One region of the Priestia sp. USM5 genome, then DNA from elsewhere that is predicted to be linked to it. Evidence: riboswitches for the same ligand, from Rfam matches in the RefSeq annotation. Region 1 holds a riboswitch; the other holds the start of a gene.

Region 1 (5,739 bases):
CGTCTATCAGTCATCTGGCTCCTCGCCTAAGTTATTAGCAGCCTCTCCCCCTATCCAAGCTCAGTCCTTGACTGTATCCGCTTCTGTAAAAGTTACGTACACGTATTAATACTTATGATAAACTATAGATTATTATAATGAAGAAACTAATCTAAAGGAGCTCTTTGCACAATGACTTCTGAACATTTACTAGCAGCTTATCAGACCCTATGGTTGAACCGTTCTTTCGCTTCTAAACAAGCCCTGACAAGTGAAGATCAGCTTCACGAAGCCATTCTGAAAGATTTAAAAGATGAAATGACTCATCCACGCGTTCGGCAAACACCGTATGTAAAATATCATCTTGGCATAAAAAGAATTCTAAACAGCAGTCTTTCCTCTGATGAAAAAGTTGCGCTTACGTCCCTATACACAAACCTTTTAGATAGCTGTATATAACAAAAAAAGGACTTCCTTAATGGAAGTCCTTTTTTTATTTAATTAACGCTTTTTTTTCTAAGCTTTGAAAAACAGCGTTAAAGTCTTGCTTCAAATCCTCGAATTCCTCTAGCCCTACTGAAAGGCGAAGAAGTGAATCAGTAATTCCTTTTTCTTCACGTACTTCTTTTGGGATACTTGCATGAGACATTGTTGCAGGATGCGTGAGAATGGATTCAACTGCACCTAGACTAACGCCAATTGAAGCTAATTTGACTCCTTGTAAAATATGTCGTGCTACTTCTTCATCCTGCACTTGGAAAGAAATCATAGCTCCATATCCATTTGCTTGTTCTGAAATGAGTTTGTGGTCCGGATGACTTTTTAAGCCTGGGTAGTATACACGGCTCACTAGAGATTGTTCTTCAAGCCACTTTGCAAACTGCAGCGCTGTTTTTAACTGCTGATCTAAACGAACTTTTAATGTCTTAATGCCTCGAAGCAGTAAAAAACAATCCTGTGGCCCCAAGATAGCACCAAAAGCATTTTGTACAAACTTTACTTCTTCCGCTAGCTTTTCATCGCTTACTACAACTAAACCGCCAATGACGTCACTGTGGCCGCTGATATATTTTGTAGCACTATGAATGACAATATTTACACCAAGGTCAATCGGCTGCTGTAGATAAGGTGTTAAAAACGTGTTATCCACAATTGTAAGGAGATTGTGCTCCTTCGCCAAACTTGCTACTGCTTTAATATCCGTTACCTGTAAAAATGGATTTGAAGGGCTTTCGATATAAATAGCCTTCGTATCTTTTGTGATAGCTTCTTCTACTTTCTCAACCTTCGTTGTATCAACAAAAGTTGTTTTGATACCAAACTTTGAAAATAATCGTGTTAATACACGATATGTCCCGCCGTACGTATCGTGTGAAACTAAAATTTCATCTCCTGATTCAAAAATAGATAACACCGATGAAATAGCAGCCATACCTGATGAAAAAGCAAAACCAGCGTATCCATTTTCTAGCTGAGCAATAGTGTTTTCTAAAGCCTCACGCGTTGGGTTTCCTGAACGAGAATAGTCATAGCGGCCGTTGTTCGTCTCATCTTCTTGATTAAATGTAGATACCTGATAAATAGGTACGTTAACCGCTCCAAAATGACCGTCAATTCCTGTATTTGCATGAATTAAGTTCGTACCAAATCTATGTTTATTATTGTTGGTATGCATCAAATGCCTCCTTCAAATCTTTAATTAAATCATCTGCGTGCTCAATTCCAACTGATAATCGAAGTAAACAGTTTGTTACTCCGACACGATTTCGAATTTCCTCAGGAATATCAGCGTGTGTTTGACGAGCTGGGAATGTCATTAAACTTTCCACGCCTCCTAAGCTTTCTGCAAATGTAATAACTTTAACATTTTCTAAAAGTACTGACACGATGTCAGGGTGTGAGACAGCAAAAGAAATCATGCCTCCAAATCCAGTTGCTTGTTTCTTCATGATTTCATAGCCCGGATGTGTTTCAAGACCAGGGTAATACACTTTTTCCACGAGATCATGAGCAGTAAGCCAATTTGCAATTTTCAGTGCGTTTTCGTTATGTTTTTCCATACGAAGCGCTAGCGTCTTAATACCGCGCAATAACAGCCAGCTATCTTGTGGACCTAAGATTGCCCCAGCTGCATTTTGATAAAAACGAATTTTTTCTCCTAAGCTACTACATCGAGCGACTACAAGACCAGCAACTACATCATTATGACCCCCAATGTATTTGCTTGCACTATGTATCACAATATCTGCTCCAAGCTCTAAAGGACGCTGATAGTAAGGGGACATGAATGTATTGTCAACGATAGTAAGCAAATCATGCTGTTTAGCTAACGCAATTGCTTCTGGCAAATCCGTCACGTGCATCATTGGATTTGTAGGTGTTTCAATAAATAAAGCTTTCGTGTTGGGACGAAGCGCATCTTTTACTTGCTCGAGATGGGCTGTGTTGACGTACGAAACAGTAATTCCTTGCTCTGAAAAGATTTCATTTAGTACTCGGTACGTTCCTCCGTATAAATCCTCTGATACAATTAAATGATCTCCGTTTTTAAATAGCGCTAAAACTGACATTACACCCGCCATTCCTGAAGCGAATGCTACTCCTACTTCGCCTTTTTCTAAAGCAGCAATTGCTTCTTCCAATGCCGTACGAGTAGGGTTTGCCGTACGTGCATAGTCAAATCCTGTACTTTGCCCTAAAGCAGGATGAGCAAATGTTGATGCTTGGTAAATGGGTGTTGTAATAGAACCTGTTGAAGGGTCACGACCTACTCCTGAACGAACTAATAAAGTTTCAATTTTCATCTATTTCTCTCCTTAACTCAAAATAAAAAACACTCTTCACAGATGGAAGAGTGTTCGTTTATACACGATTTCTCTCATCTGTTAGAACAATACTGATGTTCCACAGGAATTAGCACCGTTCAAATGAATGTTTCATTTGATGGTTGCCGGGCATCGCAGGGCCAGTCCCTCCGCCACTCTTGATAAGAGTTCTATATAATTGTTGGTGGTTAACGTTTGTTGTTACTAACTTTAATAAAGATTTTCTTTATTGTCAACATAATTTTCTAAAAAATTTAAATCATCTCATTTGTTTATTCAATATACTTGTCCTGATAAGTACATAAAAAAAGAGACGACACCGAGGTCTCTTTTTCTAAGGCAAGTGCACAGATTTTACGTGAGCTAACTTCCAATACATACTTTCTCCATTTGCCGTAATTAGTTCAACAATATTAGTAGAAACTTCTTTAAGTACGCCAATTTTTTCTGATTGATCCCCTAAATCTAATACGACCAGTTGATTTTCATATTTTTTAAGCTGCTCTTCAAAGTTTCTGACAAAAGGTGCAGAGGCAGGCCTTACTGGAAGCTCTTTGTCACTTAAAGAATAAGGGGTTAACTCATTACTATAAGGGGTAAGCCATTTCAAATGATGTAAAGAAACAAAGACATTTTTATACACTGGAGAATAAAACACAAGATAATCATTCAGCACGCTTGTAATATAGCCATGCAATGATTTTCCTCCTGTTACATAAATTTCGATAAATTTTCCTTTTGCCTGCTGTAAAATATTACGATAAGAAATCCGCTGGCTTTCTTCTATTAAGTTCTCTTCTATGGTTCGTAAAGGTGTATAATCTTCTTCTGAAACCTCTCGCAAGCGATGTATGTGTAAAAGAGGAATATACAAATAATCATGTCCATTATATAAAACCATTACATCTAACCCGAGATCAACAAGTTTTCCTACAAACGATGTTTTACCTGATATATCGACTTCAACAATTTTATCGATATAATGATTCATACTCATACTCATTCTCCTCCTTTTTCCTATATGATAGAAAAGGTGCTTTATAAGCACCTTTTATGTTCCAGTTCATCATGCTTTCCAACGATAATTTTTCGTTTTAATAACTTTTTCACCTGGTGTTGAAGAGCGTGAACCCGTACGGCGTCCTCCCGAGCGATCGTCTGTGCGACCTCCTGTACGTCTTCCGGTACGGTCTCCAGTACGGCCATCCGTGCGACCTCCGGTTCTATCTACAGTAGTTGATTCTTGCACAGAATCTTCTTCATTTGTATCTCCATTTTGCTCAGAATTTTCTTCATTTTGCTTGAAAGATCCTTTTGATCCTAAGGCAATGGTTTTTACGTGTCTTGGTTGTAAACGTAAAACTTGATTATTTTGTACAAGAGTAAAGTTCCCATTGCGACTTTGAACTAACACACCTTCTACGGCCTCTGGCCCTCCACCGTTAATAGCTACCCATCTATGCGAAAACTCTTCAAACAGTTCATTGAAACTTTTCGCTTTAATATACTCAGGTGTTTCTTCAACTAATAATGGATTTTGCGGAACAACAGGCGTATTTTTGCTTACAACTTCACTTACACTCTTTATGTGCTCTACATTGATATAAACGACGCCGTCATCTTCTGTTAGTAATACGACATACGCAGATTCAAATGAGCCTAATACATCAAGGATCTTACCCAATTTTTTCTCTGGCCCTCCTTGATTTATTTGCACTTGTTTATCTTTCATTAATAATAAAGTGCCTGCAAATGTGTTGGCTCTGTGCAGTTCTACTTCACTATTAAATCCAGAAAATGTTTGCGCGGAATTAGACTTTGTATCCTCTGTAATGCTTTTAACATGAGCGAGCTGGTAATAAATAAATGTATATTGCTGTTGTGGAATAAGCTGCGCCGGCTGATTATTTTGCTGGTTGTTATTTTGTTTTGTTTCAAGAGCAAGCGTTAAATAATCTGATTGAACGTCGATTAAATATCCCGTTTTAGATTCAGGCCCCCCGCGATAGACAGTTACTACTCTCCCTTTTAATGGTTTAAAGTGGGCAGAGTAGCCCGTGCTTTCAGATTGTTGAACTTTACGAGCGCGACTACGATTGGCATTTTGAGTTTGGTCTTGATTTTGGTCGTAGTAATAGTTACTCATTATTTTTCCTCCTTATTAATTGTCCTTATTGGTCATTCATAATGTATATATACGTATCATGTACAGCTATTGATTTCCTGCATTTGCCTATTATTAACAAAATCCACTGTTGCCTATAAATTGCCTATAAATCTATCTCTTTTTAAAAAGTCAAAATGTTATTTTTAATATACGCTGTTCGTTCTTTTATAAAAGACAGCATAAATTCGGGTTCTTTATAAAATTGCTCCAAGTTATCTTTTACGTAAGGATCTTTTAATACATAAGGAGCAATATACTCATGCAGTTGATAAATGATTGGTTTCATGTATTCTATCGTAAATTGATTATTTAGAACATTGTTCATTTTTTGAATATATCGCTTTTTAATGCTGTTCACCGCCAGTAAGCGAGCTGTAAGCGTATTAAATCCTTGTGCGCGGACATAGTCTCCTTCCATTACTTTTCCATTTACATCTCTTCCCCAAGTTGCATCATAATCCCATGGAATCAGTTCAAAGCGCCCGCTTTCATGATTTAGATAGAGCGCATAGTTATGGACAAAACCGTCGTAATTCTGCATACAAATAATACCGACTAACCAAGATAAGTAGCGGTCGACGTTCAAGTACTTCTCAATATTCTGTTCGAATTCTGTATTTGTCCACGTATTAAGATTAAATATAAACTTTTCTAATTTTTCCGCATCCCCTTCTCTCACTGCTTTATTTTCATATCCAGATAACAAAGTTGTTTTCGGCCTTTTATCCAAATCGCTCATCAAAGAAAAATTAGCATCTCCGTCCACTG
Region 2 (5,739 bases), 3.2 Mb from region 1:
TTATTTATCTCACTATGAACTTGAAAAAATGCGTGTACCACTGCAAAAATATATGAAATGGTTTTATAAACCTGTACAAAAATTATTCGCTCCCTCCGAAGTGACCAAACAGCAGCTAGAAAAACAAGGGTTTCACAACGTAGCTATTTGGTCGCGAGGGGTAAATCACAAATTGTTCCATCCCCACTATGACCGCTTTGATATTCGTATTAAATATAATATAAAAAAACCCTACATCTTAACGTATGTAGGAAGGTTAGCTAAAGAAAAGAACGCTGATTTTTTACTAAAAATTGCCCGATCTTTACCTGATCATATCCGCCACCAAGTTCACTGGCTTATTGTGGGAGATGGTCCTTTAAAAGAACAAATGCAACAGCAAGCATCTGAGCATATGACATTTACAGGCTTTCTTGAAGGTAAGCAACTTGCTCATATCTATTCTTCATCTGATTTGTTTGTTTTCCCTTCAGAAACAGAAACGTTCGGAAATGTCGTACTGGAGTCTCTTGCTTCTGGAACTCCCGTGGTGGCAGCAAATGCAGGAGGAGTTAAACAGATGGTTCAGCACGGGCGAAACGGCTACCTTTGCAAACCTCACTCCTTAGAAGAATTCAGTTCGGCTATTACAGGTTTACTTGATGATTTGCACCAGCGGCTTCACTTTGGCCATGCAGCGAGACACTATGCTCTTACTCAATCATGGGACGCCATTTTTCAGCATTTGCTTTCAGAATATGAAGATGTCGTAGAAAAATCTGCTGAAGGTATTCAATGGGCATAAAAAAAATCTCCGTTTTCACGGAGATTTTTTTTATTATTTAGCTAAAGCTTGAGTTTTTAATGCTTCAGCTTTGTCTGTGAACTCCCAAGGAAGCTCCACATCTGTACGACCAAAGTGACCGTAAGCTGCTGTTTGCTTATAAATTGGGCGACGTAAATCAAGCATTTTAATGATGCCTGCTGGACGTAGGTCAAAGTTTTTGCGTACTACATCTACTAGTACTTCTTCAGAAACTTTTCCTGTACCGAATGTATCAATTGAAATAGATACTGGCTGTGCAACACCAATTGCATATGCTAGTTGTACTTCACATTTATCAGCAAGATCAGCTGCTACAATGTTTTTCGCAACATAACGAGCTGCATAAGCTGCTGAACGGTCTACTTTTGTTGCGTCCTTACCAGAGAATGCACCGCCGCCGTGACGAGCATATCCGCCGTAAGTATCAACGATAATTTTACGACCAGTTAAACCAGCATCTCCTTGAGGGCCGCCGATTACGAAACGTCCTGTTGGGTTAATGAAATACTTTGTATTTTCATCAATTAACTCATTTGGAACAACTGGATTAATTACATATTCTTTTAAGTTACGTTGAATTTGCTCTAACGTTACTTCTGGGTGATGCTGAGTTGAAATAACAATTGTATCGATGCGAACAGGTTTGTTGTTTTCATCATATTCAACTGTTACTTGTGTTTTACCATCCGGGCGAAGGTAAGGAAGAATTTCTTCTTTACGTACTTCTGTTAGACGGCGAGCAAGTTTATGAGCTAATGAAATTGGAAGAGGCATTAATTCTTTTGTTTCGTTACATGCATAACCAAACATTAACCCTTGGTCTCCAGCTCCGATTGCTTCGATTTCTTCATCGGACATTTGACCTTCACGTGCTTCTAACGCTTGGTCTACACCAGCAGCGATATCAGCTGACTGCTCGTCGATAGATGTTAATACTGCACAAGTTTCAGCATCAAATCCGTATTTTGCACGAGTATAGCCAATTCCTTTAATTGTTTCACGAACTGTTTTAGGAATATCCACGTAAGTAGAAGTTGTAATTTCACCGCTTACTAAAACTAAACCAGTTGTTACGCTTGTTTCACAAGCAACACGAGCATTTGGATCCTTTGCTAGGATAGCATCAAGAATTGAGTCAGAAATTTGGTCACAAATTTTATCGGGATGTCCCTCTGTAACAGATTCTGACGTGAACAGACGACGTTGTGTTGACATCAGTTTTCCTCCTTATAAATACGATACATTGTGATACGGTACTCATTCCCTTATTTTCATTACACGTTAAAAAATATAAAAAAACCTTTCCTTGTATCGAGGAAAGGTATCAAATTCTACATAAGCCTTTCACTCTTATCGATCAAGGTTGTGCCCTTGCATCAGGTTAGCACCTTATCGTCTACACAAAAAAATGACGATGGTTGCTGGGTTTCACAGGGCCTGTCCCTCCACCAGCTCGGGATAAGAGAGTATCCGTTCAAGGACATATAATACATGAAAAAGCGCTTCACTGTCAACAACATTCAAATGGAAATCATCTCTTTATGTTTGAATCTGTTTTAATGTAACATACTCAAATTTAAAAATAGTATACCTTATTAAGAATGATCACGAAGTTTGGTTAACAAGACAGACCAAAAAAAGGCTTTCACTTGAAATAGCTTCACTTTTTTCGCTTCTAGCACATATACATGTGTCTAAAATAGGTATAACGTACATTTTTTTATAATGCACAAACATTTTTAGTTAAATAGTATAGAATAATTAAATAAATGTGTTATACTAATTATAAATTTCAAACATTAATGAATAAATAATAGCTAAAAAAGGAAGGTAGTGCACATGAGTACTGTTGATATGTCTATCGAATTAAATGGTTTGCTTCAATTAAAAACAACAAAACACCAATTATCTGTTCCACAACTTGTTGAAAAAATTCTAGCTCGACGCGAAGGAACGCTGACTTCTACAGGTGCTGTGTCAGTCGAAACCGGAAAATATACAGGCCGCTCTCCTTTGGATAAATTTATTGTAAGCGATGCTGTATCTTCAAAAACGGTTGAATGGGGACCCGTCAATCAGCCAATTTCTGCTCAGCGATTCGATGCGCTATACAAAAAAGTCTTAACCCACTTAAAGAAACAGGATGAACTTTTTGTTTTTAATGGATATGCTGGAGCTGATAAAAAGTATCAGTTACCAATTCAAGTAGTTAATGAATTTGCATGGCACAACCTATTCGCTCAGCAGTTATTCATTCGCCCTTCAGCTGAACAAAAAACAAATGATGATGTGAAGCCGTTTACAATTGTAGCAGCTCCAACGTTCAAAGCTGATCCTGAAACAGACGGGACGAATTCTGAAACCTTCATTATTCTTTCATTAGAGCGACGCATTGTGCTAATTGGAGGAACTGAATACGCTGGTGAAATGAAAAAATCTATTTTTTCAGTGATGAACTTCTTGCTTCCTCAAAACAATATTCTATCCATGCACTGTTCTGCTAACGTAGGAGAAGAAGGTGACGTTGCATTATTCTTTGGTTTATCTGGAACGGGTAAAACAACGCTTTCTGCTGATGCAAACCGTCGTTTAATCGGAGATGACGAGCACGGTTGGTCAAGCTCTGGTGTATTTAATATTGAAGGAGGCTGCTACGCGAAGTGCATTCAGCTTTCCGAAGAAAAAGAACCGCAAATTTTTAATGCAATTCGCTTCGGCGCAGTACTGGAAAATGTAGTGTTGAATCAAAATACGAAAGTAGCAGATTACAATGATAATAGTTTAACAGAGAATACTCGTGCCGCTTATTCAATTGACTCTATTGATAATACGGTATTGCCAAGCGTTGCTGGGCACCCTACAGCTATTGTCTTTTTAACTGCTGATGCCTTCGGCGTCTTACCTCCAATCAGCAAGCTTACAAAAGAACAAGCGATGTACCATTTTCTGAGCGGATACACTAGTAAGTTAGCTGGAACAGAGCGCGGCGTAACATCGCCACAGGCTACTTTCTCTACATGCTTTGGTGAGCCTTTCTTACCTCTTGCTCCAACAACTTATGCAGAAATGCTAGGAAAGAAAATCGATGAACATAACGTAAATGTCTACCTTGTAAACACTGGATGGACCGGCGGTGAATACGGCGTGGGTGAACGAATGAAGTTAAGTTACACTCGAGCTATGGTTCAAGCAGCTCTTGAAGGAGAACTAGCTAATACCGAAACAGTAACAGATGCTATTTTTGGTTTATCGATTCCAACTCATGTTCCGGGAGTTCCTGATGAAGTGCTTCAGCCTTCTAAAGCATGGAACGATGCAACAGCTTATAACCAAAAAGCAACTGAACTTGCCGCTAAATTCAAAGCGAACTTCAAGCGTTTTAATGATGTAGCATCGGACATTTCAACATTAGGCGGACCTAGAGTCTAATAAAAAACCGATCGTCTTATAGACGATCGGTTTTTTAGTTAGTCGAATGTAATTTTGTCAGTTCATATGTGACAATGGTTTTTTCCTGCTCCATTTCTACCTTACGCACAACAGCAGTTCCAATACATTCTCCATTTTTCGTTTTGTGAATGTTTAATGGAATATCCAACGGATACAAACGATATCCTTTTTTCTCAACTTGAAAAATGTTATCTGTTACACGCTTTTCGTTGCCTTTTGTCACAATCATTGTATTTAATTCTAGCGGCATCCCCATTTTCTCTCACTCCTCACTGTTATTCTACTTGTTTTTTCTATCGTAGCATATCTTTTATTGCGCTTTCATCCACTTCGTTAACTTCTTTACCGTTTCTCGGTTTTCTTTTGGTGGAAAAGCATGTGGAAAGTTTTCAAAATACCAGCTGGTAACTTTTTTATTGGACTTCTTTAGTTTAGATTCGAGCTGATAGGAATGATCAATTGAGACGTTTTTATCTTCTAAACCATGAATAAGCAAGACCGGCGGCTCGACGAGATGAGCACGATGCAAAGGTGTCCTCCATTCGTATCTTTCAGGATATTTAGAAGGAGTTCCTCCAATCACCCGCTTCATCATTCTTCTTAAATCTTCTCTTTCTTCATATGTCAGCACCATATCCGTGACGCCTCCCCATAGCACAAGAGAACGGCTGTCTTTTTTTTCAATGGCTGTGAGTAAAGCCATCACTCCCCCTCGTGAAAACCCAAAAATATGAATGCGGTCATGGTGGACGTTAGGGAGCTGTTTCAGTAAATCGTAAGCAGCAAAAGCATCGTAACGATCATCTCCTGCAAAATCTTCGTTTCCTTCGCCTCCTTGATTTCCCCTATAGAACGGAGCCATCACAATAAAACCTTGTGAAGCAAATTGAATGAGTCGAGCAGGGCGAACCGTTCCTACGTTCTTAATACCTCCTCTTAAGTATAAAAAGCCGTCATACATTCCTTTTTCTTTTGGCTCTGCAAGCATTCCTTTAATCTTAAGCCCTTGACATGCATATGTAATCACCCACAGCGTCACGCGAGGATTTGATGATGGGAAACGCTGTTTATGAAGAATTGTTCCATCTTTCATTTTTTTCCTCCATTCTTTATATAACTAGCCTACTTTCTTCCGCTAAGGTTTACTTTCAGTCGTTGACTACTACTTCTTTGATTTTCCACATAGTTATATAGGCACTCACCTTCTTCCACTTCTTTACATACATTATCATAAAATATTTTATTACTTTAAGGAGGCTTGCTTTATGAAACCAATTAAATGGCTTTTTTCTTTGCTTGCTATTATGATTTTACTCATTCCACTAATTAGCTGCAGCAAAACAACATCTGTACAAACGGTTCGTGTCGGCGAAGTAACTCGCTCTATCTTTTATGCTCCCCAGTACGTCGCTATTTCAAAAGGCTTTTTTGAAGAAGAAGGACTAAAGGTAGATTTAAAAACAACTTGGGGCGGAGATAAGACA

What was found. A riboswitch is a leader RNA that binds a small molecule or an ion and turns the genes downstream of it on or off. The one in region 1 is predicted to bind S-adenosylmethionine.
Region 2: it holds a riboswitch for S-adenosylmethionine, as region 1 does, so the genes downstream of both, metK (methionine adenosyltransferase) here and ACWATA_RS17190 (trans-sulfuration enzyme family protein) in region 1, are expected to answer to the same signal.

Annotation. Positions count from the first base shown of each region.
Region 1 is NZ_JBSGKN010000001.1:3,206,666-3,212,404, forward strand. It holds gene ACWATA_RS17175 (SIMPL domain-containing protein) at 1-109, shown strand, start outside; gene yoyC (protein YoyC) at 172-438, shown strand; gene ACWATA_RS17185 (trans-sulfuration enzyme family protein) at 473-1,654, opposite strand; gene ACWATA_RS17190 (trans-sulfuration enzyme family protein) at 1,638-2,783, opposite strand; SAM riboswitch class I at 2,855-2,972, opposite strand; gene ACWATA_RS17195 (DUF2642 domain-containing protein) at 3,139-3,801, opposite strand; gene ACWATA_RS17200 (hypothetical protein) at 3,871-4,950, opposite strand; gene ACWATA_RS17205 (CotH kinase family protein) at 5,093-5,739, opposite strand, start outside.
Region 2 is NZ_JBSGKN010000001.1:35,996-41,734, reverse strand. It holds gene ACWATA_RS00255 (glycosyltransferase family 4 protein) at 1-784, shown strand, start outside; gene metK (methionine adenosyltransferase) at 818-2,020, opposite strand; SAM riboswitch class I at 2,153-2,270, opposite strand; gene pckA (phosphoenolpyruvate carboxykinase (ATP)) at 2,645-4,234, shown strand; gene ACWATA_RS00240 (DUF2584 domain-containing protein) at 4,269-4,511, opposite strand; gene ACWATA_RS00235 (alpha/beta hydrolase family protein) at 4,566-5,348, opposite strand; gene ACWATA_RS00230 (ABC transporter substrate-binding protein) at 5,521-5,739, shown strand, end outside.